2 regions of the Streptomyces sp. NPDC048337 genome follow, and region 2 is predicted to be linked to the other one. Evidence: riboswitches for the same ligand, from Rfam matches in the RefSeq annotation. Region 2 holds a riboswitch; the other holds the start of a gene.
The links. Region 2 has a riboswitch for S-adenosylmethionine ahead of thrC (threonine synthase). Riboswitches for the same ligand answer to the same signal wherever they lie in the genome.
Positions count from the first base shown of each region.

Region 1: another riboswitch for S-adenosylmethionine. It lies ahead of ACGFYU_RS17735 (aminotransferase class V-fold PLP-dependent enzyme); the one in region 2 lies ahead of thrC (threonine synthase).

Region 1 covers NZ_JBICYR010000009.1:184,770-199,240, forward strand. The annotation lists gene ACGFYU_RS17705 (NlpC/P60 family protein) at 1-64, opposite strand, end outside; gene ACGFYU_RS17710 (NlpC/P60 family protein) at 318-1,346, opposite strand; gene ACGFYU_RS17715 (NYN domain-containing protein) at 1,600-2,964, opposite strand; gene ACGFYU_RS17720 (hypothetical protein) at 3,004-3,246, opposite strand; gene ACGFYU_RS17725 (rhomboid family intramembrane serine protease) at 3,358-4,092, shown strand; gene ACGFYU_RS17730 (Lrp/AsnC family transcriptional regulator) at 4,089-4,370, shown strand; gene ACGFYU_RS17735 (aminotransferase class V-fold PLP-dependent enzyme) at 5,022-6,416, opposite strand; SAM riboswitch class IV at 6,643-6,759, opposite strand; gene trpD (anthranilate phosphoribosyltransferase) at 6,877-7,968, opposite strand; gene ACGFYU_RS17745 (cytochrome bc complex cytochrome b subunit) at 8,143-9,774, opposite strand; gene ACGFYU_RS17750 (Rieske 2Fe-2S domain-containing protein) at 9,771-10,829, opposite strand; gene ACGFYU_RS17755 (c-type cytochrome) at 10,826-11,635, opposite strand; gene ACGFYU_RS17760 (heme-copper oxidase subunit III) at 11,712-12,332, opposite strand; gene ACGFYU_RS17765 (hypothetical protein) at 12,531-12,935, shown strand; gene ACGFYU_RS17770 (Ig-like domain-containing protein) at 13,015-14,262, opposite strand; gene ACGFYU_RS17775 (cytochrome c oxidase subunit 4) at 14,378-14,471, opposite strand, start outside.
Region 2 covers NZ_JBICYR010000028.1:67,919-82,389, forward strand. The annotation lists gene murQ (N-acetylmuramic acid 6-phosphate etherase) at 151-1,086, shown strand; gene ACGFYU_RS32755 (PTS transporter subunit EIIC) at 1,137-2,636, shown strand; gene ACGFYU_RS32760 (GNAT family N-acetyltransferase) at 2,690-3,274, shown strand; gene ACGFYU_RS32765 (hypothetical protein) at 3,345-3,731, shown strand; gene ACGFYU_RS32770 (hypothetical protein) at 3,858-4,499, shown strand; gene ACGFYU_RS32775 (alanine/glycine:cation symporter family protein) at 4,621-6,081, opposite strand; gene ACGFYU_RS32780 (beta-glucanase) at 6,115-6,903, opposite strand; gene ACGFYU_RS32785 (phosphoribosylanthranilate isomerase) at 6,973-7,587, opposite strand; gene ACGFYU_RS32790 (Uma2 family endonuclease) at 7,724-8,296, shown strand; gene groL (chaperonin GroEL) at 8,368-9,987, opposite strand; gene ACGFYU_RS32800 (cold-shock protein) at 10,308-10,514, opposite strand; gene ACGFYU_RS32805 (MoaD/ThiS family protein) at 10,896-11,174, opposite strand; gene thrC (threonine synthase) at 11,208-12,482, opposite strand; SAM riboswitch class I at 12,500-12,657, opposite strand; gene ACGFYU_RS32815 (glucosyl-3-phosphoglycerate synthase) at 12,843-13,793, shown strand; gene ACGFYU_RS32820 (trehalose-6-phosphate synthase) at 13,840-14,471, shown strand, end outside.

The DNA of each region.
Region 1 (14,471 bases), on a different contig from region 2:
CGTTCCGGTCGAGACCGGCAAGACCGGTGAGGCCGCTGGGGCCGGGCCGGCGATGGGACGCCACGTGAAACCGCTCCCTTCCGCTGCGCGGGGCCCGGGTCCGCCCCCCGTGGACGGCCGTGTGCCGGGTTCCGCGCTGGCAGACAGTAGCCGCGCCACCGGGCACCGGCCAACGACCGCCGACGGGTACGCACAGTGACGCCCCGCCGGAGACGCAGGTCACCGGCGGGGCGTGTGGTCAGAGCGGGGCCCCGCAATTCGCCCGGATGGGCGGTGTACGGCGCGTCCCCGGGCGGGGACGCGGCGTACGGGAGGCGTCAGCCGACGCGGACGCCGAACTGGAAGGGCATGTTGTCCATGGACTCGTACTTGATGCCGCCGCGCGGGTTGGAGGCGTGCAGCGTCATGTTGTTGCCGGCGTAGAGGCCGACGTGGTGCAGGTCCCCGTAGAAGAAGACCAGGTCACCGGGCTGGAGCTGGCTGCGGCCGATGCGCGTGCCGTCGTTGGCCTGGGTGTAGGTGGTGCGGGTGATGTTCACGCCGGCCTGCTTGTACGCCCACTGCGTGAGCCCGGAGCAGTCGAACGCGCTCGGGCCGGTGGCGCCCATGACGTAGGCGCCGCCCAGCTTGGTCTTCGCGGCCTCCAGGGCGGCTCCGGCGCGGCCGGAGGCCTTCACGTTGCCGAGGTCGACGCGGCTGCTGTCGCTGCGGCTGGCGCGCGTCTCCTCGTCCTTGAGCGCGGCGCGCTCCTGGGCGGTGAGGGTGTTGAGGAGGGCCTGGGCCTCGGCGAGCTTGTCCTGCGCGACCTTCTTCTTCTCGCCGAGCTCCTTGCGGGTGGCGTCGAGGTCGGCGAGCTTGCCGGCGGCCTCCTGGCGCTGCTGCGCGAGGCTGCGCTGCTTGGCCTGGATCTTCTGGACCGCCTCGACCTGCTTGCCGCTCAGGTGCTCCAGGCTGGAGGCCTTGTCGAGGTAGCTGTCGGGGTTCGAGGAGAGGAGGAGGGCGATCGACGGGTCTATGCCGCCGTTGCGGTACTGGGCGCTCGCCATCGACCCGAGCGTGCCGCGCAGCTCGTTGAGGTCGCCCTGGCCGCGCGCGACCTGGTCCTGGAGCTGCGCGATCTCCTTTTCGAGCGTCTCCTGGCGTTCCTTGGCCCCGTTGAACTTCTCGGTGGCCTGCTCCGCCTCTTCGTAGAGGGCGTCGACCTGGGACTTGACCTCGTCCTTGCTCGGCTTCGCCGGGGCGGCGGAGGCGGCCTGGGCGGAGAGGGCGACGGCCGCGGCCGCGGTGGCGGTGAGCACGGTCACACGGGTGCGGTTCGGCTGCTTGGGTCGACGGTGGGACGCCACGAAGGCGAGCTCCTTCTTCCTAGAGCCGCCGAAGGAACGCAACTCGGCAGCACCTCCGCCGACACCCCGAATGAGTGATCTACCGCACGAAGGTTTGAACAGACCCTAGTGACCTCGCTGTGATCAGTTCAAATCCTGTCGGGAAAAAAGTCGGCCGCCGACCAGCTTCTTTACCTACAGCGCACGCTGCGTGCCGGGCACTTGACGGTACGTCCCCCACACGCCCCGCCAAATCGGGCATTGGGGCCAGGACTTACGAAACGCGCGAAAGCCGCTTCAGCAACAAGGCGGACGTCACCGGCCGCGCACCCGCCTTGGCCACCCCGTCGGCGACCTCCCGGTCGGTGGAGACCACGACCACCGGACGGCCGGGCGGCTCCGCGCGCACCAGCTGGCGGATCAGCTCGTCCGCCGTCACCCCGGCCTTGGAGAACAGCACGCGCACCCCGCGCGGCGGCGCCAGCAGCACGGGAGCCGCCAGTTCCGCCCCGTCGAAGACACAGGTCATCTCCGCGCCCGTCTGCGCGGCGAGCATCGACAGCCCGCCCAGCAGCCGCAGCCGCTGCTTCTCCAGCGGCATCGTCGGATAGCCCGTCTTGGTCACGTTGTAGCCGTCGACCACCAGATGGGCCTGCGGCAGCGCCAACAGCTGGTCCAGCAGCGCCGGATCGGTCTCGGACAGCGCACGCGCCGCGATGTCCTTCGGCGTCATCCGGCCCGGCTCCACCGCGTCCACGGTGTCCGCCGGGCGGGTGTTCACCGGCGGCAGCGCCAGCTCGCGGCGCAGCCCCGCCGCCGCGTCCAGCACGGTGTCCAGCAGCAGCCGCAGCCGCATGTCCTCGATGCTGCGCCCCTCACGGGTGGCCCGGCGCGAGGTCTCCAGCGCCGTCTCCACCTCCGCCAGCCGGGACTTGAGCCGCCGGGCCTCGCTCTCGGCGGCGGCCACCCGCGCGGCCGCGTCGCCGCGGATCCCGTCGATCTCGGAGTTCACCTTGCGCAGGGCCGCCTCGCCGCGCTTGACGTCGCTGAGCGCGCTGCGCAGCTTGCGCTGAAGCGATTCCGCTTCCCTGCGCGTCGACTCCAGCTCGGCCCGCACCTGCTCGCCGCCGGCGCGCTGCAGGTCCCGTACGTGGGCCAGTTCCTCGCGGAGCCGGTCCAGCTCGCGCCGGGTCTCCTCGCCGACCCGCTCGGCGTCGGCGCGCTGCGCCTCCTCGCCCGCGGCGGCGACCAGCTTGACCCACCCGGTCGGCCTCAGCACGTACGCGGCGGCCGCCACGTCCAGCGGATCGGCGGCGGCGGGCGGGGCGCCGGACTCCAGCGCCCCGGCCAGGTCGGCCTGCGCCTCGCGGAGCTTCTCGGCGACCCGGCTGCGAAAGACGGCGTCGGTCTCGACCGCCGCGGCCATGGCGTTGCCGGCGAACTTGGCCCGCCGGGTCGGGGTGAACCGGGCGTACTGGCGCAGCTGCGCGGGGAGGTCCGCGACCGTCAGTCCGCCGAAGGCTTCCGAGACGAGCGCGACGACCCGGCGCCGCACGCCTTCCGGCAGCGGGCGGTCGAGCACCTCGGCGGCGTCGCCGGCCGCGTCGGCCGGCTCAGCGCCGCTTGCTGGCTCCACAATCCGTCACCCCTACCGTGATCTACTGTGGGCGCGGCTCCATCAGGAGTCCGCGCCCGGCCTGTCCACGAGCTCGATCTGGTCCACCGCGTTGCACCAGCGGCAGCGGACCGACTCGATGGTCTCATTGACCACCTCGCGCTCCTCGACCTTGGGCTCCCCGGCGAGGTCCAGGTGGACGTATTCGACGACCTTCGACGAACGGGTGACGTCGAAGCGCGTGAGGTTGCCGCACAGGGTGCAGCGCCACCGGGTGGTGTCGGTCGGCAGGGGAACCGTCGTCATCGGGCCGCTCTCCTTCGTAGCTGATTCAATTAAAGCCGCCCGCGACGCTGGGGGAGACCGCAGCTCGTAACCCTACGGCCTGGCACCGCTTCAGGTGGGCTTGGTTGCGTCATGCTCTGTCACATGATCGTAAGGTGGCAGGCCGTTCTGGAGGCCGCCCGGGGACCGGTGGTCACCCATGCGCTGATCGCGGGCTGCGCGGTGGTGTTCGTCCTGAGCCCGGCCTCGGGGCTGAACCCGGTCTACGGGGCGGGCGACGAGCTGCTGGCAGCCGGGACGGAGTACTTCCGGCGCTGGGGCGTGGTCCCGAACGAGCTGTTCCCGGGCAGCCCCCGGGCCTGGCTGACACCGCTGACCGCGCTGTTCGTCCACGGCAGCTGGCTGCACCTGCTGGGGAACATGCTCTTCCTCTACGTCTTCGGCGCGATGGCGGAGGAGCGGATGGGCCGGCCGGCGTTCCTCGTCTTCTACGTGTGTACGGGCTACGTGGCCCTGGCGGCCTACGCGGCGGCCAACGCGGGCTCCCCGCATTCCCTGGTCGGGGCCTCCGGAGCCATCTCGGCGGTCCTGGGCGCGTTCCTCTGTCTCCTGCCGAGGGCCCGGGTGACGAGCCTGTTCCCCTTCCTCCTCTTCCTGCCGCTGCGGTTCCCGGCGTGGATCGTGCTGCTGTTCTGGTTCGCCCTCCAATGGCTGGCGGCGCACCGCGCGGGCAGCGGCCCGGGGGTGGCGTACCTGGCCCACGTGGTGGGCTTCTCCCTCGGCTTCTGCTACGCGTGGGCCCGCTACCGCCGTACGACTAGAGTGAGGCGACCAGCGACGGCCACCGAGGGAGACAGCCAACCGTGATCACCGCGATCGTGCTCATCAAGACCAGCGTGGACCGCATCCCCGAGATCGCCGAGTCCATCGCCGCGCTGGACAGCGTCAGCGAGGTCTACTCCGTCACCGGAACGTACGACCTGATCGCGCTGGTCCGCGTGGCCCGCCACGAGAACCTGGCGGACATCATCCCGGGCCGCATCAGCAAGATCCCGGGCGTCGAGGCGACGGACACGCACGTGGCGTTCCGCACGTACTCCCAGCACGACCTGGAAGCCGCCTTCGCCATCGGCCTCGACGCGTAGCCCTCCGCCGGGCGTGCGCGCGGGCCCTCGGGGTGCCCCCTCCGGGGCCCCGGCCCCCGCACCCCCGCGCCTCAATCGCCGGCGGGGCTGGGGTGGTCTCCCCGGACGGGGTCTTGTCCGCCGGTGCGGTCCGCGGGGTCCCTCCGGGACGTCTCCTCGGCTCGCGCACCAAGGCGTGCTGCGTGGCGTAAGGGTGGTTGCGCGCTCGTCCTGCGGGGACGCCCCTGCGCGCCCCCACTCCCCCCGCGAGCAACGACCCCGGCCCGCGGAGCGGGAGAGTGACGAATCCACCCCACGCCCAGACAAGGGACCCCGGCCCGGGGGCATCGCAGTCGATGTACACCCGCGCCCGGGTGGGGTCGGAGTGGGGCTTGGGGTGGGGACACGCAGGAGGGTCCCCGCAGGACGAGCGCGCAACCACCCTGAAGTGTCGAAGCGGTGCCTTGGTGCGCGAGCCGAGGAGACACTCCGGAGGGGCACCGCCCCAAGCCCCGCTCCGGCCCCACCCGGGGACACCCCCCAGCCTCGCCGGCGATTGAGGCGAACCCCCGGCCCCGCCGAACGGGGCAGCCGCGCACGCGCAGGGGCGTCACCCCAGCCCCGTCGGCGATTGAGGCGCGGGGGCGGGGCCCCCGGAGCGGTGCCGCGCCCTCAGACGGCCGGGACGCAGCGGCCTTCCTGCGTGCGGTACTGCCACTTGGCGCCGTCCGCGACGAGTTCCTTCACCGCGCGGACGAAGCGCTCGACGTGCTCGTCGGCGGTGCCCGCGCCGAAGCTGACGCGGATCGCGTTCAGCGAGCGCTCGCCCGGCGCCGCCTCGGGGGCTCCGCATTCGCCCTGGGCCTGCGGCTCGCTGCCCAGCAGGGTGCGGACCAGCGGGTGGGCGCAGAAGAGGCCGTCGCGCACGCCGATCCCGTACTCGGCGGAGAGGGCGGCGGCGAAGTGGGAGCTGTTCCAGCCGTCCACCACGAAGGAGATGACGCCGACCCGCGGCGCGTCGTCCCCGAAGAGGGACAGGACGCGGACCGCCGGGACCTCGGCCAGACCCGCGCGGACCTTGCCGATGAGCTCCTGCTCACGGGCGACCAGCGTGTCGAAGCCCGCCTCGGTGAGGGCCCGGCAGGCGGAGGCGATGGAGTAGACGCCGATGACGTTCGGGGAACCCGCCTCGTGGCGGGCGGCGGTGGTGTGCCATTCGACGTCCACGCCGCCGTCCCCGCGCCGGGCCACCTTGCGGGAGGCGCCGCCGCCCGCGAGGTACGGCTCGGCCTGCTGGAGCCAGTCCGCGCGGCCGGCGAGCACGCCCGAGCCGAAGGGCGCGTACAGCTTGTGTCCGGAGAAGGCGACCCAGTCCACGTCGAGGTCACGGACGGAGACCGGGTGGTGGGGGGCCAGCTGGGCGGCGTCCAGGACGATCCGCGCGCCGTGGGCGTGCGCGGCGGCGGCGAGCTCCTTCACCGGCCACAGCTCACCGGTGACGTTGGAGGCGCCGGTGACACACACGAGCGCCGGGCCGTAAGGGTCGCGGTCGGCGAGGGCCCGCTCCAGGGTGGCGACGGCCTCGTCCGGGGTGCGCGGGGCGTTGAGGTAGGTGACCTGCGCGTTCGTCCAGGGCAGCAGCGAGGCGTGGTGCTCGGTCTCGAAGACGAAGACCTGGCAGTCGGCCGGGAGTACGGCGGCGAGCAGGTTGAGGGAGTCGGTGGTGGACCGGGTGAAGATCACCTGGTCGGAGGGGCGGCAGTCGAGGAACTCGGCGACCGTGACCCGGCTCTGCTCGAAGAGGTCGGTGGAGAGCTGCGAGAGGTAGCCGGCGCCGCGGTGCACGCTGCCGTAGTAGGGGGCGTAGGCGGCGACGTCGTCCCAGACCCGCTGGAGGGCGGGGGCGCTGGCCGCGTAGTCGAGGGCCGCGTAGGTGACCTCGCCGCCGGTGACGAGCGGGACGGTGACGTCCCGGCCGAGGACCGGCAGCGGCTCGGCACAGGCGGAGTCGCAGGCGGCAGCGTCGGCGACAGAGGTGGTGGTGGCGGCGTTCAGGGCAGCGGACATGGCGGTATCTCCCGGCAGGCAGGTCTGAATGGCTTCGGTGTGCCCGTACGCGGGTACGACGCGGCTCTGCGGCCGGCGCGACCGGGGTACGGGAAATCCTCGGACCGATCCGGGGTACGCGGAAGCGACCCTGATCCGAGGGGTGAAGAAGGGGCGGAGTCGCCCTATCGCATTCGCTTGCTCACGGAAAACGCTCCTCGAGAGACCAGGACCCCTGGTGTCGAGGGATCCGCGCTTGCCGTAGGCCTTGCTGCCTACGACCTGGTCATCACCCGGGGCACCCCGCCACGGAAGGAGGGTTGCCGGACAGCAAGCCGGGGCCTAAACGCTGTCACTCGTGACCTGGTCAGCATCCTGCCACAAGATCCTCCGAACACAAGACCCCGGTCCACATGGCGGACCGGGGCTTGGCTCAAAACGATCAGCGGGAAATCGGGCGGAATCGGGCCCGCCGCAGGGGCTACGCGTTGCTCGCGGCCACCCACCGCTCCAGCGCGGCCCGCGCAGAACCCGAGTCGATCGATTCCGCCGCACGGGCGATGCCGGCGGCGATCTGCTCCTCCAGGGTGCCCGTGCCCGGGTCCAGAGCGACCAGGGCCGCCGCCGAGTTCAGCAGGACCGCGTCGCGGACCGGGCCCGTCTCACCGGCCAGCAGGCGGCGGGCCACGTCCGCGTTGTACGAGGGGTCCCCGCCGGCCAGTGCCGAGACGTCGACGAGCTCGATGCCCACGTCGCGCGGGTCGAAGGACTGCTCCGAGACCTTGCCGTCGCGCACCCACCACACCCGCGAGGTGGCGGTCGTCGTCAGCTCGTCCAGGCCGTCGTCGCCGCGGAAGACGAGCGCGGACGAGCCCCGCTCGGCGAGCACGCCCGCCACGATCGGGGCGACCCGGGCGTCTGCGACACCGGTGGCCTGGGCGCGGACCCGCGCCGGGTTGGTCAGCGGGCCGAGGAAGTTGAAGGTGGTCCGGATGCCCAGTTCCTTGCGGGCCGCCGCCACGTGCCGCAGCGCCGGGTGGAACTTCACGGCGAAGCAGAAGGTGATGCCGGCTTCCTCCGCGACCTGCACGACCCGCTCCGGGGTGAGGTTGAGATTGACGCCGAGCTTCTCCAGCACGTCGGAGGAGCCGCTCGCGGAGGAGGCGGCCCGGTTGCCGTGCTTGACCACCTTGGCGCCCGTACCGGCCACCACGAGCGCCGACATCGTGGAGATGTTCACCGTTTTGGCCCCGTCGCCGCCCGTGCCGACGATGTCCACCGTCCGGCCCGGCACCTCGATGAGGTTGGCGTGCGCGTACATGGCCCGTACGAGGCCGTTGATCTCCTCGACCGTCTCCCCCTTGGCCCGCAGCGCGACCGCGAAGCCGGCGATCTGGGCGTCGGTGGCCTCCCCGCGCATGATCCGGTCCATGGCCCAGGCGGTGTCGTCGGCACCCAGGTCCCGGCCGGTCAGCAGGGCGTCGAGGACGCCCGGCCAGGTGGGGGTCCCCCCGGACGGAGTCTGGGGGAGGGCCGCCACGCTGTCGCCGCCTGCCGGGGTCACAACGTTCATGGTCCGCTCCTGCTGTTCGTAGGGGATTCCACGTCGAATGGGAAGGCCTTCAGCCTATCCAGCCGGGGAGACGGCAAAGAGCCCCGTCCAGACACTGGACGGGGCTCTCGCCGTGGCGACACCAGGACTGACCGAAATCAATCCCTCATGCGGTCATGCGGGTCGTGCGGGAGATCAGTGGTGGCCGTGGCCGCTCTGGATCTCCTTGTACTCCTCCACCGTGGGCTTCGGAATCTGGTTGTTCTCCGCGTAGAAGCCCTTGCTGAGCTTCGCGCGCAGCTTCTCCATGGCCTTCACCTTGCGCTCGACACCGTTCTCGTCGACCGTCGGGCCGATCTCGATCGGCTTGTACTGCTCGTGCGCGGTGAGCTTGTGCAGCTGGCCCTGCGGGAGCGGCTCGTGGACCTCGACGAACTCACCGTGCGGCAGGCGCTTGATGATGCCGGTCTCGCGACCGTGCAGCACCTTGTCGTGGTCCCGGCGCTGGAGGCCGAGGCAGATCCGCTTGGTGGCGATGAAGACCAGGACCGGGACGACGAAGAAGCCGATCCGGACGAACCACGTGATCGAGTTGATCGACAGGTGGAAGTACTGGGCGAACATGTCGTTGCCACCGCCGATGAGGAGCACGACGTACTCCGCGATCCAGGCGGCACCGAAGGCCGTACGGGTCGGGACGTTGCGCGGGCGGTCCAGGATGTGGTGCTCGCGCTTGTCCCCGGTGACCCAGGACTCGATGAACGGCCAGACGGCGATCGCGCCCAGGACCAGCGGGAAGAGCATCAGCGGGATGAGCACGCCCAGGACGAGCGTGTGGCCCCACAGGTTGATCTCCCAGCCGGGCATGGCTCGGATCAGGCCTTCCGGCATACCCATGTACCAGTCGGGCTGCGCACCGGTGGACACGTGGTCCGGGCGGTACGGGCCGAGCGCCCAGATCGGGTTGATCGAGGCGATCGCCGCGATGGCCGCGATGACACCGAAGACCAGGAAGAAGAAGCCTCCGGCCTTGGCCATGTAGACCGGCAGCAGCGGCATGCCGACGACGTTGTTGTTCGTCTTGCCGGGACCCGCGAACTGGGTGTGCTTGTGGTAGAAGACCAGGATCAGGTGGGCCACCAGCAGGCCCATCATGATGCCGGGCAGCAGCAGGATGTGGATCGAGTAGAACCGGGCGACGAAGTCACCGCCGGGGAACTCGCCGCCGAAGAGGAAGAACGAGATGTACGTGCCGACGATCGGCATGGCCAGGATCGCGCCCTCCATGAACCGGACGCCGGTGCCCGAGAGCAGGTCGTCCGGCAGGGAGTAACCGGTGAAGCCGGTGAACATGCCGAGGACCAGCAGCAGGAAGCCGAAGATCCAGTTGACCTCGCGCGGCTTGCGGAAGGCGCCGGTGAAGAAGACGCGCATCATGTGCACGACCATCGCGGCCACGAAGATCAGGGCCGCCCAGTGGTGGATCTGCCGGATGAGCAGACCGCCGCGGACGTCGAAGCTGATGTCCAGCGTCGAGGCGAAGGCCTCGGACATCTGGACGCCCTGCATCGGCACGTACGAGCCGTGGTACACGACCTCGTTCATGCTCGGGTGGAAGAACAGCGTCAGGTACACACCCGTGAGGATGATGATGATGAAGCTGTAGAGCGCGACCTCACCCAGCATGAAGGACCAGTGGTCCGGGAAGATCTTGCGCATGTTGGACTTGGCCAGGGTGTAGATGCCCAGGCGGCCGTCCGCCCAGTCCGCTACGCGCTCGCCGGCAGGCGCTTTGCGCGCCTTCGTGTCAGTGGTCGCAGTGCTCATCCGCGCTCCCAGAATGCAGGACCGACGGGCTCTTCGAAGTCGCCGTGCGCTTCGAGGAAGCCTTCGTCATTGACGCCGATCCGCAGCTGCGGAAGCGCGTGACCGGCCGGGCCGAAGATGACACGGGCGCCGTCGGAGAGGTCGAAGGTGGACTGGTGGCACGGGCAGAGCACGTGGTGCGTCTGCTGCTCGTACAGGCTGATCGGGCAGCCGACGTGGGTGCAGATCTTGGAGTAGGCCACGATGCCCTCGTGGGACCACTCCAGCTCCTGCTTGTCCTTGATGTCCTCGGGCTTGAGCCGGACGATCATCAGGGCGGCCTTGGCGATCTGCGTCTGGAAGTCGTGCTGGTCCTCCTCCAGGCCTTCCGGCCGGGCGAAGGTCAGCGAACCGACGAGCACGTCCTCGGGACGCAGCGGCTCATTGGTGTTGTCGTTGATCAGCAGCTTGCCCTTGGACCACACGGTCTTGCGGAGCTTGTCCTCGGGCAGGGGGCCCGTGTCGCGCATGATCATGAGGGCGGAGAGCGGCAGCATGGCCAGCGCGCCCAGCATCGTGTTGCGGATCAGGGGGCGGCGGGCGATGCCGGACTCGTTCGCGCCGTCCGCGAAGTCCTGCATGACCTTGGCCTTGACCTCCGCCGGAGCGGCGATCTCGTGGCGCTCGTCGGCGACCTCCACGTCGGACATCAGGGTGCGGGCCCAGTGGACCGCGCCCGCGCCGATGCAGAAGAGGGCCGCGCCCAGGGTCAGGCCCAGGGCGAAGTTGAGCGCGCTCACCTTCCCGATGGGGAAGACGTACACGATCTTCTCGACCGGGATGGTCACGTAGGCGGCGATGAAACCGATCGTGGCCAGCATCGACAGCGTGAACAGCATCGCGACGGTGCGCTCGGAACGCCTCGCCGCACGCTCGTCGATGTCCTGGATGCGCGGCTTGTGGACCGGCAGGCCCGGATCGGCGAACGGGTCGTCCGCGACCGCTACGGCACCGTGGTGCGCGTCGCCCTGCTCGCTCGGCAGGTGCTTCTCTTCGGGAATGTCTTGGCTACTCATGACTTCTTGGCCTTAGCGGTGTGGGCCGCGACCCAGACGGCGACAGCGATCAGCGCACCCAGACCGAAGATCCAGCCGAAGAGACCCTCGGAGACGGGGCCGAGGCCGCCGAGCTTGAGGCCACCGGGGCTGGTCGACTTCTCGCCGTTGACGTTCTGGAGGTACGCGATGATGTCCTTCTTCTGCTTCTCCGGCATGGTGCTGTCCGGGAAGGAGGGCATGTTCTGCGGGCCGGTGACCATGGCCTCGTAGATGTGCTTCGGCGAGACACCCTCAAGGTTCGGGGCGTACTTGCCGTTCGTCAGCGCGCCTCCCTCGCCGGTGAAGTTGTGGCACTGCGCGCAGTTGTTGCGGAACAGCTCACCACCCTTGGCGATGTCGGCACCCGTCGGGTCGTACTGCTTCTCGGTCGGCGTGATCGGACCGGCACCGAGGGACGCGATGTACGCGGCCAGCTGGTCGATCTGCGCCTGGGTGTAGATCGCCGGCTTCTTCGGCACCTGGGCGCCGGGCTGCTGGGCGGGCATGCGGCCCGTGCTCACCTGGAAGTCGACGGCCGCGGAGCCGACGCCGACCAGGCTCGGGCCGTCAGAGGAACCCTGACCGCCGGTTCCGTGGCAGCTTGCGCAACTCACGGCGTAGAGCTTCTTGCCCTCCTCGATGGCGAGGGACTGGGCGGTTTCGCCGGCCTGTGCCTTGCCCGCGGGGGCGAAGGCGGCGTACAGCCCCCCAGTGGCCGCCAGCGCGAGGAGTAGAACGACGACCGCCGCCAGCGGATGGCGTCGTCGTGCGGAGAGCTTTTTCACGGATTACCCCGGTGTCAGGATCTTCTGCGTCGGTGTGTCTGGATGGAGTGCCGGGTCGGGCCCGGTGACGTGTTCGCTACTTGATCAGGTAGATCGTGGCGAAGAGGCCGATCCAGACGACATCGACGAAGTGCCAGTAGTAGGACACGACGATGGCCGACGTGGCCTGTTCGTGGGTGAACCTCTTGGCCGCGTACGTCCGGCCGAGGACCAGCAGGAAGGCGATGAGTCCGCCCGTCACGTGCAGACCGTGGAAGCCGGTGGTCAGGTAGAACACCGAGCCGTACGGACCGGACGAGAGGCTCAGGCCCTCGTGCTTGACCAGCTCGGTGTACTCGAACACCTGGCCGCCAATGAAGATCGCACCCATGACGAACGTGATGATGAACCACGTCCGGAGCTTCTTCACGTCACCGCGCTCGGCGGCGAATACGCCGAGCTGGCAGGTGAGGGAGGAGAGCACCAGGATCGTCGTGTTCGTCGCCGAGAAGGGCAGATTCAGGAATGAAGCCTGTTCTGACCAGTACTCGGCGCCTGTCACGGATCGCAGGGTGAAGTACATCGCGAAGAGGGCCGCGAAGAACATCAGCTCGGAACTCAACCAGATGATGGTTCCGACGCTGACGAGGTTCGGCCGGTTGACCGTCGGGTGCGCGTGCCCGGTATCTACTGTCGTTGCTGTCGCCACGACCGACATTATGTCGGTCGCTTATCCCGCCCTCACCCCGGGGGGTGCCGTTCGGAGTGTCCGAGGCGTGTGCAAGGCCCGAACGGCCCATCAGATCGCCCTCCGGGCGCCGTCGGCGAGCCTGTCCGAACCGATGTTGACAGCGCATGGGGAGGAGTAGCATCCCGCGCAACATCAACGTGATTCACGGGACCGTGGAGGAACGAAATGCGGGCGACTGCGCGGGTTCTGGTCTACAGCGACGACGCGGGCACCCGGGAGCAGGTGCGGCTGGCGGCAGGGCGCAGGCCGGCCGCGGATCTGCCGCCGGTCGAGTTCCTGGAGTGCGCGACGCTTCCGGCGGTCCTGTCGGCGCTGGACGCGGGCGGTATCGACGTGTGCGTGCTGGACGGCGAGGCGGTTCCGGCCGGGGGCATGGGGGTGTGCCGGCAGATCAAGGACGAGATCTTCCGGTGCCCGCCGGTACTGCTGCTGATGGGGCGTCCGCAGGACGCCTGGCTGGCCACCTGGAGCCGTGCGGACGCCGCCGTGACCCTTCCGGTGGACCCGGTGGAGTTCCCGGAGGCCCTGGCGGGACTCCTGCGCTCCCGGCTGGCCTCCAACGCCGCCTGAGGCGACGACGGAGCGCGGGGGCCCGTACGGACCCCCGCGCTTCGGTTCGGGTCCGTACGGGCCCTCGTGCGGCCTCGCTTCAGACAGTCGGGCGCAGGCGTGCCCGGTCGACGGGGCTGCGGCCTTCCTGGGTGCCCTTGAGGAGGGCGCTGCCCTGGCGCCAGTCCTTCCAGTCCATGTTCCAGTCGCCGTAGCCGTTGCCGAAGGTGTCCATGTCCTCGCCGATGCTGTTGATGACCTGGACGATGTCGCCTTCGGTGATGTTCTCGTAGAACCAGGCGGCGTTGCCGGTGCTCATGCCGGTGCAGCCGTGGCTGACGTTCTCGTAGCCCTGGGAGCCGACGGACCACGGCGCGGCGTGGACGTATTCACCACTCCAGGTGACGCGGGTGGCGTAGTAGACGGGCAGGTTGTAGTACTCGCTGCCGCCGATGCCGACGGTGTCGCCGCGCATCTGTACGAAGTACTGCTTGCCGAGCACCACTTTGATGCCGTTGCGGGTGGAGAAGCCGGGCTTTCCGGTGGTCACCGGAATGGTGTTGATCACTTCTCCGTTGCGCTTGAACGTGAGGTAGTGCGAGGAGGCGTCGGTGGTGACCTCGACGCGGTCGCCGATCTCCAGCTTCAGCGGTTTGGCCGCGGCCCCGTAGAGGTGGTCGGAGATGCGGACGCCCTCCAGGTTGCTCCGTACGGAGACCTCGGTGTTGGCGGGCCAGTAGTCCTTGGGCCGGTAGTGGATCGTCTTGTCGTCGACCCAGTACCAGGCGCCCACGACGCCGGCCGGGGCCTTGACCTCCAGGCCCCGTTCGATGACGGCTCGGGCGGCCTTGTCCTTGACGGGTTCGCTGAGTTCGGCCGTGAGGGGCTGTCCGACCCCGTATTTGCCCTCGTCCGGGCCGAATTCGACCTTGAGGACCCCCTTGGCCGGAGTGGTGTCGAAAGTGGCCGTGCGTTGCCCTGGGGCGCCCTTGGCGTTCTCCGTACTGACGGTGACGGTGTAGCGGACGCCGGCAGCCATGGGGACGGTGTTGTGCCAGCGGTCTCCCTTGGCGGACAGTTCGCCCGCGAGGCGGCGGCCGTGGGTGTCCACGGCGGTCACGTCGGTGATGCGGCTCTCACCCCCCTTCACGGTCACCTCGAAGGGTTTGTCGGGATCGACGGGGCGGCCGCCGGTGGCCTGGTTGAAGGCAACTTGATCGCCCGCGTCGTACGGGCGGGCTGACAGCGGGTTGTTGTCGCCGGACCCGCATGCGGTGGCGCCGGCCCCGAGGGACGCGACCAGCAGGGAGCAGCTGAGTACCGTCCAAAGACGCGGTGAGTGCTTCATGGACCCAACGCTATGAAGATATGACAAATACGGCGCGCGGGGGGACTGCAAACGAGGGGCCCGGACTCCTCCGAAGAGGTGTCCGGGCCCCAAGTGCTGTGCTGAAGCGGTGCTGCTACTGGTTCGCGTTCTCACCGCGGTAGTACTCGTACACCCAGCCCCACAGGCCGATCAGGATGATCGGGGCCGAGAAGTACATGAGCCACCAG
Region 2 (14,471 bases):
GCGGTGGACGACACGCGAAGCCGGGCGGCGTACTGGGCGCGCCCGGCCTCCCCGGGCTTCGTCGATGCCACCATGGCGCCAACGCAAGAGCCGTAGCCCGCCGCCACACCGGAATCCCCGGCACCGCACAACCGCCAGGAGGCCCCGTCGATGACCACCGCGCACGCCGCGCTCCGCGCCCAGCTCGAGACGTTGACCACCGAGGCCTTCCGCCCGGAGCTCGCCGAGATCGACCGGCTCTCCACCCTCGACATCGCCCGCACCATGAACGCGGAGGACGCCGTCGTCCCGGCCGCCGTCGCTGCCCAACTGCCGTGCATCGCCGCTGCGATCGACGCGATCGCCGTACGGATGGCACGCGGCGGGCGGCTCGTCTACGCGGGCGCCGGCACCGCCGGACGGATGGGCGTACTGGACGCCAGCGAGTGCCCGCCCACCTTCAACACCGAGCCGGACCGGGTCATCGGCCTGATCGCGGGCGGCCCCGCCGCCATGGTCAAGGCCGTCGAATGCGCCGAGGACTCCCGCGAACTGGCCGCCGAGGACCTCACCGCGCTGGAGATCGGGCCGGACGACACCGTGATCGGCATCTCGGCCTCCGGGCGCACCCCGTACGCGATCGGCGCCGTCGAGTTCGCCCGTACGCGCGGCGCGCTCACCGTCGGGCTCTCCTGCAACGCCGGCTCCGCGCTCGCCGCGGCCGCCGAACACGGCATCGAGGTCGTCGTCGGCCCCGAACTCCTCACCGGCTCCACCCGCCTGAAGGCCGGCACCGCGCAGAAGCTCGTCCTCAACCTCATCTCGACCATCACGATGATCCGCCTGGGCAAGACGTACGGGAACCTCATGGTCGACATGCGCTCCTCGAACGAGAAGCTGCGCGCCCGCGCGCGGCGCATCGTGGCGCTGGCCACCGGCGCGCCCGACGAGGAGATCGAGGCCGCGCTGACCGCCACCGGCGGCGAGGTCAAGAACGCCATCCTCGTCATCCTCGGCGCCGTCGACGCCCCGCGGGCCGCCGCCCTGCTGTCGGCCTCCCGCGGGCACCTTCGCGAAGCCCTCGCCGCGAAGCCCCCGGCCGGCTGACGCTTCCCTCACCTCACCGCCCGCATCCCCCCACGCAAGGCGACCCCCACATGTCCACTGACAAGAACCGCGCCACAGCCGCCGCGATCCTTCCTCTGGTCGGCGGCCCGGACAACATCACCTCGATCGCGCACTGCATGACCCGCCTGCGCATCGCGCTCCGCGACCGCTCGCTCGTCCAGGACGAGGCCCTCAGGGCCCTCCCGGCGGTCTTGGGCGTGGTCGAGGACGACACGTACCAGATCGTGCTGGGCCCGGGCACCGTCGCCCGCGTCACCCCGGAGTTCGAGGCGCTCGTAGAGCAGGGCCGCACGGCGGAGCCGGCACCCGCACCCCGCCCCATCACGGCGGACGACCTGGCCGCCCGGGGCGCGGCCCTCAAGGAAGCCCGGAAGGCCCGCAACTCCACCCCCGTCAAGCTGTTCCTGCGCCGCGTCGCGAACATCTTCGTCCCGCTCATCCCCGCCCTGATCGGCTGCGGCATCATCGCGGGCCTGAACGGCATCCTCATCAACACGGGCCGGCTGCCGGGCGTGGTCCCGGCGCTCGCCGCCATGGCCTCCGGCTTCATGTCGCTGATCGCCGTCTTCGTCGGCCACAACACCGCCAAGGAGTTCGGCGGTACGCCCGTCCTGGGCGGCGCGGTCGCCGCGATCATCGTCTTCCCGGGCATCGCCAAGATCGACGCCTTCGGCCGGCACCTCTCCCCCGGCCAGGGCGGCGTCCTGGGCGCGCTCGCGGCCGCGCTCCTCGCCGTGTACGTGGAGAAGTGGTGCCGACGCCGGGTCCCGGAGGCCCTGGACGTCCTGGTCACGCCCACCCTCACGGTCCTGGTCGCGGGCCTGGTCACCATCTTCGGCCTCATGTTCCTCGCGGGCGAGGCCTCCACCGCCATCGGCGCCTTCGCCGACTGGCTGCTCGCCACCGGCGGCGCCTTCGCGGGCCTGGTCCTGGGCGGCCTCTTCCTCCCCCTGGTCATGCTGGGCCTGCACCAGGCCCTGATCCCCATCCACACCACCCTCATCGAACAGTCCGGCTACACCGTCCTCCTCCCGATCCTCGCCATGGCGGGCGCGGGACAGGTCGGCGCGGCCATCGCCGTCTACTGCCGCCTCCCGCGCAACGGCTCGCTGCGCGCCACCATCAAGTCGGCGCTCCCCGCCGGGCTCCTGGGCGTGGGCGAGCCCCTCATCTACGGCGTCTCCCTCCCGCTGGGCCGCCCCTTCGTCACCGCCTGCGTCGGCGGCGCGGCGGGCGGCGCCTTCGTCGGCCTCTTCAACCAGCTCGGCGTGGCCTTCGGCTCGACTGCCATCGGCCCCTCGGGCTGGGCCCTTTTCCCCCTCCTGGACGGCACGTCGGGCATGGGCGCCACCCTCGCGATCTACGCGGGCGGGCTGGTGGTCGGCTACCTGGTGGGCTTCGCCGCCACGTACCTCTTCGGCTTCACCCGTCAGATGCTGACCGACCTCAACACGGACCCGGAACACGCGCCGGCGACCACCACGCCGGGCACGGGCCCGGACGCGGCGAAGGAACCGGCACTGACGTAGTCCGCCGCCCCCACAACTCCCCGTACCGACAGGCCGCCTGACACCCTGGGGGGATGATCAACGACATACCCCCCGTGGTCCCGGCCGGCCGGATGTGCGCCCTCCCGCAACCGGTGTTCGCCCTCCCAGGGCCTCTGCACCTGCGCCCTTGGACGCGGGACGACGCCCCCGCGCTGGTCGCGGCGTACGAGGACCCGGACATCCGGCACTGGAACCGCCCGGGCCACCGCACCCCGGCGGAGGCCGAGGAGCGCATCACGCGGTTCCGCGACCTCTGGCAGGCCGAGGAGGCCGCGATCTGGGCGATGGCCCCGTCCGACGGCGGCCCGGCCGTCGGCCTGATCGGCCTGGCGGACCTCAATCTGCGCGGCGGCAGCGGCGAGTTCCTCTACTGGCTGCTGCCCGCGGGCCGCGGCAGCGGGGCCATGGCCGCTGCTACGTCCCGCCTCGCCCGCTGGGCCTTCGAGGACCTCGGCCTGCACCGCCTCCTCATCACCCACTCGGTACACAACCCCGCCTCCTGCGCCATCGCGACCAAGGCCGGCTTCCCCCTGGAAGGCACCATGCGCGGCGCCCTCCTCCACACGGACGGCTGGCATGACGAACACCTCCACGCCCGCCTGCGCACGGACGGTTGAGTCCCGCCACCTACACCGCCTGAGTACGTCGGCTGATCACCCGCGGACCCCCACGCGATCCAATGGGGTCATGACCACACCCGTCGCCGCTCCGGTTCCCGCCACCCCGCAGCCGCAGCTCCCGGAGGACCGGGAAGCACTCCGACGAGACCGCCGCGCCCGCATGACCGCCGGCATCGGCCTCTGCCTGCTGATCCCCTCCCTGATCGCCGCCTTCGTCGCCGTACTGTCCTCCCCGCGCGCGGGCCGCTGCATCACCTACGGCGAAGGCTGCGCCCCGGGAGCTCCGGGCACGTGGGTGGTCTGGGCCGTCGGCATCACCCTCGTGGCGGGCCTCCTCGCGGTGTCCTGGCCAGCCCGCCGCCTGCCATTCGCCGGGGCACGAGCCTGGATGACCGGCCTCCAGATCACGGCACACACCGCCGCACTGCTGTGCATCCTCAGCCACTACGCCTAAGGCCACGCCCGTACGGGTGATTCCGACGGCCCACACTGTAAGGACCTCGATTTCCACAGGCCTCTTCCCCTCTAGTAGTCGCCGAAGGCCGTGACAGTCAGTCACCCAACAAGGGGAGAGAGCCTCGTGCTTCAGGAGAACCGCAGGTCCGGGCGGCGAAGGTGGGAAGTCACCGCCGTCGCCGCAGGTGTGGCTCTGTCGACTTTCGGCATTGCCACCCCCGCCCATGCAGACGCCCGGCTGGTGATCGACAAGTCCCACGTGGGGAACTTCGTCCAAGGACAATCCGGTGCCACCTACTCCATCGTGGTGAGCAACACCGGGGACAATTCAGTCGAAGGGCAGGTCAGGGTTCTCGAGCAGCTGCCGGATGGACTCACCGCGACGGGGCTCAGCGGAGACGGATGGCAGTGCAATCTGGAGGGCATGCTCTGCTACCGGACCGACCCCCTTCCTGCACAGCAGAGTTACCCGACCATCACCCTCACGGTCAACGTAGGCACCACCGTCTGCTCGGTCATCAACACCGTCTTCCTCGAATCACCGAATGCTCCCACTCAGGGCGAGACGGACTACACCGTCATCACCGGTGGCCCCTGCGGTGGAAACGGCGGGGGCGGCGGGGGCGGCGGGGGCGGGAATGGCGGCGGAGGCGACGGCGTGTCCCTCCTCGGCATCAACCTCAGCGGGCTCATCTCGCAGAACTTCAGCAACGTCAACACGGGCACCATCAAATCCCCTAACCCCTACGCCATCCACCATCGCTGACAGAGGGGCCCGGTCGCCGGCCGGCGACCGGGCCCCGTACGGGCCGTCCTCACGGTGGGCCGACCGCACGACGCGCCCCGGCGAGCGGATGCGGCGAGACCCAGGCGGCCTCACCCGCCGGCTAGACCCGGCCGGCCGCCGCAGGCACCGCCGGGCGGGACGGGTTCCAGCACTGGACGCCCTTCAGGTCCGGCATGCGGTCGCGCGTGAAGACCGGGTCCAGGCCCGCGCGCCGCTGGGCGAGGTAGTCGTCGAGGAGGCGGAGGGCGATCGCCGACAGCGGGAGGATCGCGAGCAGGTTGACCAGGGCCATCAAGCCCATGAAGACGTCCGCCAGGTTCCAGACGACCGACATCGAGCCCAGCGCGCCGAGGACGACCGCCGACAGGACCAGCGCGCGGTAGCCGGGCAGGACCCATCGCTTGCGGGTGATGAACCGGACGTTGGTCTCGCCGTAGTAGTAGTTCCCGATCATGCTGCTGAAGGCGAGCATGAAGACGACCACCGTCAGGACGTGCCCCGCCCAGCCGCCCAGGGTGTCGCCGAGCGCGGTCTGTGTGAGGTCCGCGCCCTGGCGGCCGGCGAGTTCGGGGTTGGTGACGAGGACGATGAAGGCCGTCATCGTGCAGACGAGCAGCGTGTCGAAGAAGACGCCGAGGGACTGTACGAGGCCCTGCTTGACCGGGTGCGAGACCTCGGCGGCCGCGCCCGCGTTCGGGGCGGAGCCGAGGCCCGCCTCGTTGGAGAACATGCCGCGCCGGATGCCCTGCTGGATCGCGGCGCCGATGCCGCCGGCCGCCAGCTCGCGCAAGCCGAAGGCGCCGCCCACGATGTCGGCGATGCCCCGCGGGAACTCCGAGGCGTTCAGCAGCACGACCGCCGCGCCCAGCAGGAGGTAGACCACCGCCATGACCGGGACGAGGACGCTCGTCACCGACGAGATCCGCTCCACGCCGCCGAAGACCGCGAAGCCGAGGAGGGCGGCGAGCAGCACGCCCACGGCGGGCCCGAACCACGCCGTGTCCGTCTCCGGGAGCGAGCCGGTCGCCACCGCCGTGATGGTGTTGGCCTGCACGGCGTTGAAGACGAAGCCGAAGGTGACGGTGATCGTCACGGCGAAGAGGACACCGAGCCGGCGTTTGCCGAGCCCGCGCTGCATGTAGTACGCCGGACCGCCCCGGTACGCGCCGGTCGAGCCCCGCACCTTGTACAGCTGGGCGAGCGCCGACTCCACGAAGGCGGAGGCCGCGCCGACGACCGCCATCACCCACATCCAGAAGACGGCGCCCGCGCCGCCCAGGGTGATGGCGGTGGCCACGCCGGCGATGTTGCCGGTGCCGACCCGCGCGGCGGCGGAGATGGTGAAGGCGCCGAAGGACGAGACCTGCTTGCGGCCGTCGGCGCGCGGCGGGGTCTTCTCCTTCACCACCCGGAACATCTCGGGGAGGAGGCGCAGCTGCACGGCCCGGGACCGGACCGTGAAGTAGAGGCCGGCACCGACCACCAGCGGGATCAGCAGGTAGGTCCAGAGGTGATCGTTCACGTTGACGATCAGCGAGTCCAGGGTGCCCAGGGTGTCCATGACCCGAAGTCTCGCGGGGCGAAAGGCCCGCCGTTAGGGACCTAGGTCCGCGGCCCGGGGGCCCGAAGGCCCGGGCACCCTGCCCAGGCGGCCCGAGCGGCCCGAGCGCCCCGGCCAGCCGGGCCAGCCGGGCCGATCGGACCGGTACACCCTCAGCTGCGACACCTCGTACGACATCTCCGTGGCCTCCGGTTCCGGCGGCGGGTGGTAACGCCCGGCCGAGACCGACAGGTTGACGATGAGGTACGCGTGCCAGGCGCGGCCCACGCCCCTGCCGTCGCTGTACACGCGGACCCCGTCCACCCACCAGACGACCGAGCTCTTCCCGAACTCGACCTTCAGGTCGAGCCAGGCGCCGGGCCGGACCGACGGGTCCCGGTGGTAGCGGTGTGCTTCGCGGACGTGGTTCGACAGCTCCAGCAGGTCGGGGTTGTCGGGGTGGTACTCGAAGACGTCGATCTCCTGGCCGCCGTCCCGCCAGGTCCAGATCGCGGGCCACGCGCCCAGCGCCTCGGGCAGCTTCACCCGGGCCTCCAGCACGTCGCCGGTGCGCACCATGAAGGCTTCGTCGCTGCCCTCGGTGGTGAGCAGTCCGGTGTCCCAGTTGCCGTCGGGGCGGCGCGTCGCACGGAAGACGCCGCCGCGGCTGTAGGTGGGGTCGGCGGTGAGGTGGTCCAGCTTGTTGTCGCCCGGATTGACCGGGCCGCCGTCGGGATAGGCCCAGGAGCGGCCGGCGACCCACTGGGTGGGGGAGGTGAAGTCGGCTGTGAAGACGGGGGCCCGGCGCGGCGCGAACAGCCGGCCCAGGGTGTCGATGACCATGCGGTTCCTCTGCCCCTGCCGGGCCCGCCCACACACGAGTTCTCGCTGAGAGTAATCCTACGAACACCCTCAGTGCGCGGCTTCGGCCTCCCGGGCGGCCTCGATGAAGGCCCGGATCAGCTCCGGCGACTTCACCCCGCGCTCGCGCTCCACCCCGCTGGACACGTCCACCCCCCAGGCCCCGGTCACCTGGACGGCCTCCCGCACGTTCGCCGGGGTCAGCCCGCCGGCCAGCAGCCACCGGCCCTCGGGCGCGGTGAAGTCCTCGGACCCCCAGTTCCACGCCTTGCCGGAGCCGGGGTCGGGCGCGTCGATCAGGAGCAGGTCCTCGCCGTACTCCCCGCAGCTCTTGACGTGCTCGGCGGTGGCCCGCAGCAGCGTCCGCCCCTCGGCGCGCAGCGCCGCGAAGTCCTCGGGCCCCTCTTCACCGTGCAGTTGCACGCCCCGTACGCCGCTCTCCTCGGCGAACCGACGCACCTCCGCCACCGCCTGCCGGCGGAACACCCCGACGGTGAGCACCGAGTCCGGCACCAGCCCGACCAGCTCCCTGGCGGTGGCCGCATCGACCGTACGCGGACTGCCGGACGCGAAGACGAACCCGACGGCATCGGCCCCGGCCGCCACGGCCACCTCGACGTCATGTGCGGTCTTGAGCCCGCAGATCTTGATGAACACGTCAGTCATGCCAGCAGTCAACCAAACGCGGCCGCCCGGCAGCGATGCGTCCCATAAGCCGGGCAGGGAAACCTCCCCGCCACTAGCCTGGGACGAGGCACACATTCAGGGCACAGTACGCCATCCGGAGGACGCGGTGACGATCATGACCGAGCGGGCCACACCCATAGAGACACTGTCGCCGCCATCATTCGAGACTCTCCTGCGCACGGTCGCGGAGATGGACACGCCAGACGGCTTCAAAGCCGAGCTCATCCGGGGGAAAATCGTCGTGTCGCCGTTCTCCGCGCTGCGCTACCTGCGTAGCATGCGTGCGCTTCGTGAGCAGCTCAAGGTCCACGCCCCCGAGGGGCACGTCACCGAGACCTCACCCTTCCTCTTCCGGTTCCCTGCCGCGGAGCGAGCCTACGGACCTGACCTGTTTGTCGCGGACGAGGCCGCCTTCGAGGAGGACGGCCGACACGCGGACAGTGCGGCCCTGTCGCTGGTCGCCGAATTCACGTCCTCGTCCACAAAGGACGCGGACTGGAACGAAAAGCTGGAGGTGTACGGCCGGGTGGTCCCCGTATACCTGGTGGCCGATGTGCAGCAGAAGGAGATCACCTGCTTCTCCGACCCCTCGCCGCATGGCTACCGCTCCCGTAAGACGGTGTCCTTCGGCGAGGACCTGTGCGTCCCAGAGCCCTTCGACTGCACCATCGACACCACCGGCTTCTGAAACGCCCGAGGGCGGCACCCCCACCGGGGGTGCCGCCCTCGTTCGAGAACAGCCGATCAGCCAGGGGCCGATCAGAAGTCCATGTCACCGCCCGGCATGCCGCCCGGAGCGGCGGCGGCCTTCTCCGGCTTGTCGGCGATGACGGCCTCGGTGGTGAGGAACAGAGCCGCGATGGACGCCGCGTTCTGCAGGGCGGAGCGGGTGACCTTCGCCGGGTCGATGATGCCCTCGGCGATCATGTCGACGTACTCGCCGGTGGCGGCGTTCAGACCGTGGCCGACGGCCAGGTTGCGCACCTTCTCCACGACGACGCCACCCTCGAGACCACCGTTGACGGCGATCTGCTTGAGCGGGGCCTCCAGGGCGAGCTTCACGGCGTTGGCGCCGGTCGCCTCGTCACCCGAGAGGTCCAGCTTCTCGAAGACGGAGGAGGCCTGCAGCAGGGCCACGCCACCGCCGGCGACGATGCCCTCCTCGACGGCCGCCTTCGCGTTGCGAACGGCGTCCTCGATGCGGTGCTTGCGCTCCTTGAGCTCGACCTCGGTCGCGGCACCGGCCTTGATGACGGCCACGCCGCCGGCCAGCTTCGCGAGGCGCTCCTGGAGCTTCTCGCGGTCGTAGTCCGAGTCGGAGTTCTCGATCTCGGCGCGGATCTGGTTCACGCGACCGGCGACCTGGTCGCTGTCACCGGCACCGTCGACGATGGTGGTCTCGTCCTTGGTGATGACGACCTTGCGGGCGCGGCCCAGCAGGTCCAGGCCCGCGTTCTCGAGCTTGAGGCCGACCTCCTCGGAGATGACCGTGCCACCGGTGAGGATGGCGATGTCGCCGAGCATGGCCTTGCGGCGGTCGCCGAAGCCCGGGGCCTTGACGGCGACGGACTTGAAGGTGCCGCGGATCTTGTTGACGACCAGGGTCGACAGGGCCTCGCCCTCGACGTCCTCGGCGATGATCAGCAGCGGCTTGCCGGACTGCATGACCTTCTCCAGGAGCGGCAGCAGGTCCTTGACCGAGCCGATCTTGGAGTTGACGATCAGGATGTACGGGTCGTCGAGAGCCGACTCCATACGCTCCATGTCGGTGGCGAAGTACGCCGAGATGTAGCCCTTGTCGAAGCGCATGCCCTCGGTGAGCTCGAGCTCCAGACCGAAGGTCTGGGACTCCTCGACGGTGATGACGCCTTCCTTGCCGACCTTGTCCATGGCCTCGGCGATGAGCTCGCCGATCTGGGTGTCGGCGGCGGAGATGGAGGCCGTGGAAGCGATCTGCTCCTTGGTCTCGACATCCTTCGCCTGCTCCAGCAGGGCGCCGGAGACGGCCTCGACGGCCTTCTCGATGCCGCGCTTGAGGGCCATCGGGTTGGCGCCGGCGGCCACGTTGCGCAGGCCCTCGCGGACGAGCGCCTGGGCGAGCACGGTGGCGGTGGTCGTACCGTCGCCCGCGACGTCGTCCGTCTTCTTGGCGACTTCCTTGACCAGCTCGGCGCCGATCTTCTCGTACGGGTCCTCGAGCTCGATCTCCTTGGCGATGGACACACCGTCGTTGGTGATCGTGGGGGCGCCCCACTTCTTCTCAAGGACGACGTTGCGACCCTTGGGGCCAAGGGTGACCTTGACGGCGTCGGCGAGCTGGTTCATGCCACGCTCGAGACCGCGCCGGGCCTCCTCGTCGAACGCAATGATCTTGGCCATCTGAAGTGGTCCTCCCGGACAGCGGTGGATTGCTCCCAGGACCGCGCCCGCGCCCGCGACGGACGGCCTGCGTGCCCGGCGGTTCCTTCCCGCCGGACCCTGCGGGCCTCACCGACCCGGTCCTCGTTCAGTAGCACTCTCACCAGGAGAGTGCTAACGCCAATGATTAGCACTCGACCACCCCGAGTGCAAGCGGCTTGGGTGAACACCCCGGTGAACACGCCGACGACGCGCGAGGGGCCCACATCCCGTGTCCAGGATGTGGGCCCCTCGTACGTCTTGAATCAACGCTGTCGCGTCGGCGGTCGATCGCGCCAGGACTAGCCGATGGCGAGCTTGACCATGTCCGCCTGCGGACCCTTCTGGCCCTGCGAGATCTCGAACTCGACCCGCTGACCCTCTTCAAGGGTGCGGTACCCGTCCATCTGGATGGCGCTGTAGTGGACGAACACATCCGCACCACCGTCGACCGCGATGAAGCCGTAGCCCTTCTCCGCGTTGAACCACTTGACGGTGCCCTGAGCCATGCCTAACTCCCCTATTACTGGCCCTTGCGCGGGAGCGCACTTCGCGTTCCCGGGTCAGAACTTGCGTCGGAACGCGTCGACCGAGGCTGAATGTATCCGCGCCGGTGCTGTCTGCAACAGGTCAATCCGACGAGAAATCTGGACACGCAGATACATTGAAATAGAGTGAAAATTTGGCATATTCCAGGGCAACTCGGGCCCGGCAAACTTCGCCAAAGCCCCATACCGCACTCGCATATTGACTGAATGTCAACCCTGCCGCGACCCGCTCATATGCGGCGGGCAAGCCCAGCGGAGGGGACTTCCCCAACTCTACCGCGCCCAATCAAGCAGAATTGCCCCCTCCGCTTTTAGCGGAGGGGGCAATTACGGTTTCGGGTGTCAGCAGCCGCCCGCGACCGCGGGAATGATCGAGACACCGGCGCCGTCCGGCGTCGCCGCCTCCAGCCCGCCCTCGAAGCGCACGTCGTCGTCGTTGACGTACACGTTGACGAAGCGGCGCAGCTTGCCCTGGTCGTCCAGGACGCGGGCCGCGATGCCCGGGTGGTTCGCGTCCAGCGACGCGATGACCTCGGCCAGGGTCGCGCCCTCGGCGGGCACCTCGGCCTGGCCGCCGGTGTAGGTGCGCAGGATGGTGGGGATGCGGACGTTGACGCTCATGGCGCTACTGCCTTTCCGGTGTGCAGGGGAGGGTCAGGCCAGGCCGGCGGCGCGGAACGCGTCCAGGCTCGGGCGGATGGTGGCGGTCTGGCCGCTGTCCGCGGCCACCGCCTCCAGGGTCTTGAGGCCGTCACCGGTGTTCAGGACGACGGTGGTCAGCGTCGGGTCGAGCTGACCGTTCTCGATGAGCTTCTTCGTGACGCCGACGGTCACGCCGCCCGCGGTCTCGGCGAAGATGCCCTCGCTCTGCGCGAGGATCTTGATGGCCTCGACGACCTGCTCGTCGGTCACGTCCTCGACGTAGCCGCCGGTGCGGCGCGCGATGTCCAGGACGTACGGGCCGTCCGCCGGGTTGCCGATGGCCAGCGACTTCGCGATGGTGTTCGGCTTCTGCGGGCGGACCACGTCGTGGCCGGCCTTGAAGGCGGTGGAGACCGGGGAGCAGCCCTCGGCCTGGGCGCCGAAGATCTTGTAGGGCTTGTCCTCGACGAGGCCGAGCTTGATCAGCTCCTGCAGACCCTTGTCGATCTTCGTCAGCTGGGAGCCGGACGCGATCGGGATGACGATCTGGTCGGGCAGCTGCCAGCCGAGCTGCTCGCAGATCTCGTACGCGAGGGTCTTGGAGCCCTCGCCGTAGTACGGGCGCAGGTTGACGTTGACGAAGCCCCAGCCCTCGCCCAGCGGGTCGCCGATGAGCTCGGAGCAGAAGCGGTTGACGTCGTCGTAGTTGCCCTCGATGCCGACCAGGTCACCACCGTAGACACCGGCCATGACGACCTTGCCCTGCTCCAGGTCGTGCGGGATGAACACGCAGGAGCGGAAGCCGGCGCGGGCGGCCGCGGCGCCGACGGCGCCGGCCAGGTTGCCGGTGGAGGAGCAGGACAGGGTGGTGAAGCCGAAGGCGCGGGCGGCCTCGACGGCGATGGCCACGACGCGGTCCTTGAAGGAGTGCGTCGGGTTGCCGGAGTCGTCCTTGACGTAGAGCTTGCCGGTGACGCCCAGCTCCTTGGCCAGGTTCTCCGCGTCCACGAGCTTGGTGAAGCCGGGGTTCAGGTTCGGCTTGGAGGCCACGTCCGCGGGGACGGGCAGCAGCGGCGCGTAGCGCCAGATGTTGTTGGGACCGGCCTCGATCGCGGCGCGCAGGGCCTCGGGGTCGCCGGTGGGCAGCTCGTACGCGACTTCCAGCGGTCCGAAACACTCGGCGCACGCGAAGATGGGGCCGAGCTCGAAGCGGGTACCGCACTCGCGACAGGAAAGCGCGGTGGCAGGTCCGAGATCAACAGAGGTGGCGACAGTCTGTGCAGCCATGATGGCGAGGCCCTTTCTCCTCATCTTCCCCATGGCGCACTTCGCCATGAGACGGAATTGGCACCTTCCCTAGCCGGGGACCTCGCGGGCGTGCGTCCAAGACGCATCGCGAGAACCGACTGGAGGGTTGCCGGGGCTTCAACGGGCCGTGTCCCTCTGCCCCTCTGGATGAGCGGTATGGCACCGGCACACGCGCTCTATGGCGCGCCGGTGCGTTTGTGCGCGAGGACCCCCGGCATGCGGTGGTCCTTCGCGTTGTTCAAGACTGTAACCGAAGGCTTGGGCAGTTGAGACTGCTGTCCGAACCGCGAGATGGATCACATATCGCACCATAACGCCGATACGCAGGGAGTTCCGAGGGTGCTGGAAGAGGTGGAGCGCTGGCTGGCCGTCCGCTCCTGGGCCGCCGCCGATCGACCGCTCGACCAGCTGCTGGACCGGAAACGGGCGGCTGGGACCACGGTCAGCGTGGTGCTGCCCGCGCTCGACGAGGAGGCGACCGTCGGCGAGATCGTCGAGGTCATCCGGCGCGATCTGATCGACGGGCGGCCCGTCCCGCTGGTCGACGAGCTGATCGTCATCGACTCGGGCTCGAGCGACCGGACGGCCGAGGTGGCGGCGAAGGCCGGCGCCCGCGTGGTGCACCGCGACGAGATCCTGCCGCGGATACCGGCGCTGCCCGGCAAGGGCGAGGTGCTGTGGCGCTCCCTGCTGGCGGCCACCGGGGAGATCGTCTGCTTCGTCGACGCCGACCTGCGGGACTTCTCGGCCTCCTTCGTGTCCGGGATCGTGGGGCCGCTGCTGACCGATCCGGAGGTGCAGTTCGTCAAGGCGATGTACGACCGCCCGCTGGGCGACGCCCCGGGCCAGGGCGGCCGGGTGACGGAGCTGGTGGCCCGCCCCCTCCTGAACCTGCACTGGCCGCAGCTGGCCGGTTTCGTGCAGCCGCTGGGCGGCGAGTACGCCGTACGCCGCTCGCTGCTGGAGCGGCTGCCGTTCCCCGTCGGGTACGGGGTGGAGCTGGGCCTGCTGGTCGACGCGCTGCACACGGTCGGGCTGGACGCGCTGGCCCAGGTGGACGTGGGCGTACGGCACCACCGCCACCAGGACGGGCAGGCGCTGGGGCGGATGGCCGCGGCGATCTACCGGACCGCCCAGGTGCGCCTCTCGCGCGGGCACCTCGTACGACCGGAGCTGACGCAGTTCGAGCGGGGGCCGGACGGCTTCGTACCGCGGACGTACGCGGTGGACACCGAGGAGCGGCCGCCGATGCTCGGCATCAAGGAGTACGCGCTGCGTCGCGTGGCGTGACGGATCGTACGGTTTGAGCGGGCGCGGGCCGGGCTAGGTTGGCCGCATGGCTTCTCAGGTACTCGTCGCAGCGAACCGCGGACCGCTCTCCTACGCCCTCGCCGCCGACGGCACCCTCAGTGCCCGGCGCGGCGGGGGCGGCCTCGTCTCCGGACTCTCCGCGGCCCTCGCGCAGCAGCCGGAGGCGCTGTGGATCTGCGCGGCCCTCTCGGACGCGGACCGGGAAGCGGTGCGCAGGGGTGTCGCCGAGCCTGGTGTCCGGATGCTGGACATCGATCCCACGGTGTACGACGACGCGTACAACGGCATCGCGAACTCGGTGCTGTGGTTCACCCATCACCACCTGTACGACATCCCGCGCGAGCCGGTCTTCGACGCGGAGTTCCGGCGCCGGTGGGAGTCGTACGCCGCCTACAACCGGGCCTTCGCGGAGGCGCTGGCCGAGGAGGCGGCGGAGGGCGCGTGCGTCCTGGTGCAGGACTACCACCTGGCGCTGGTGCCGGGGGCGCTGCGCGAGCTGCGCCCGGACCTGCGGATCGGGCACTTCACGCACACGCCGTGGGCCGCCTGGGAGTTCATGGCCCTGCTGCCGGCCGACATCCGGAGCCAGCTGGTGTGGGGGATGCTCGGGGCGGACCGGCTGGGGTTCCACACGGCGGAGTGGGCGGCCAACTTCAT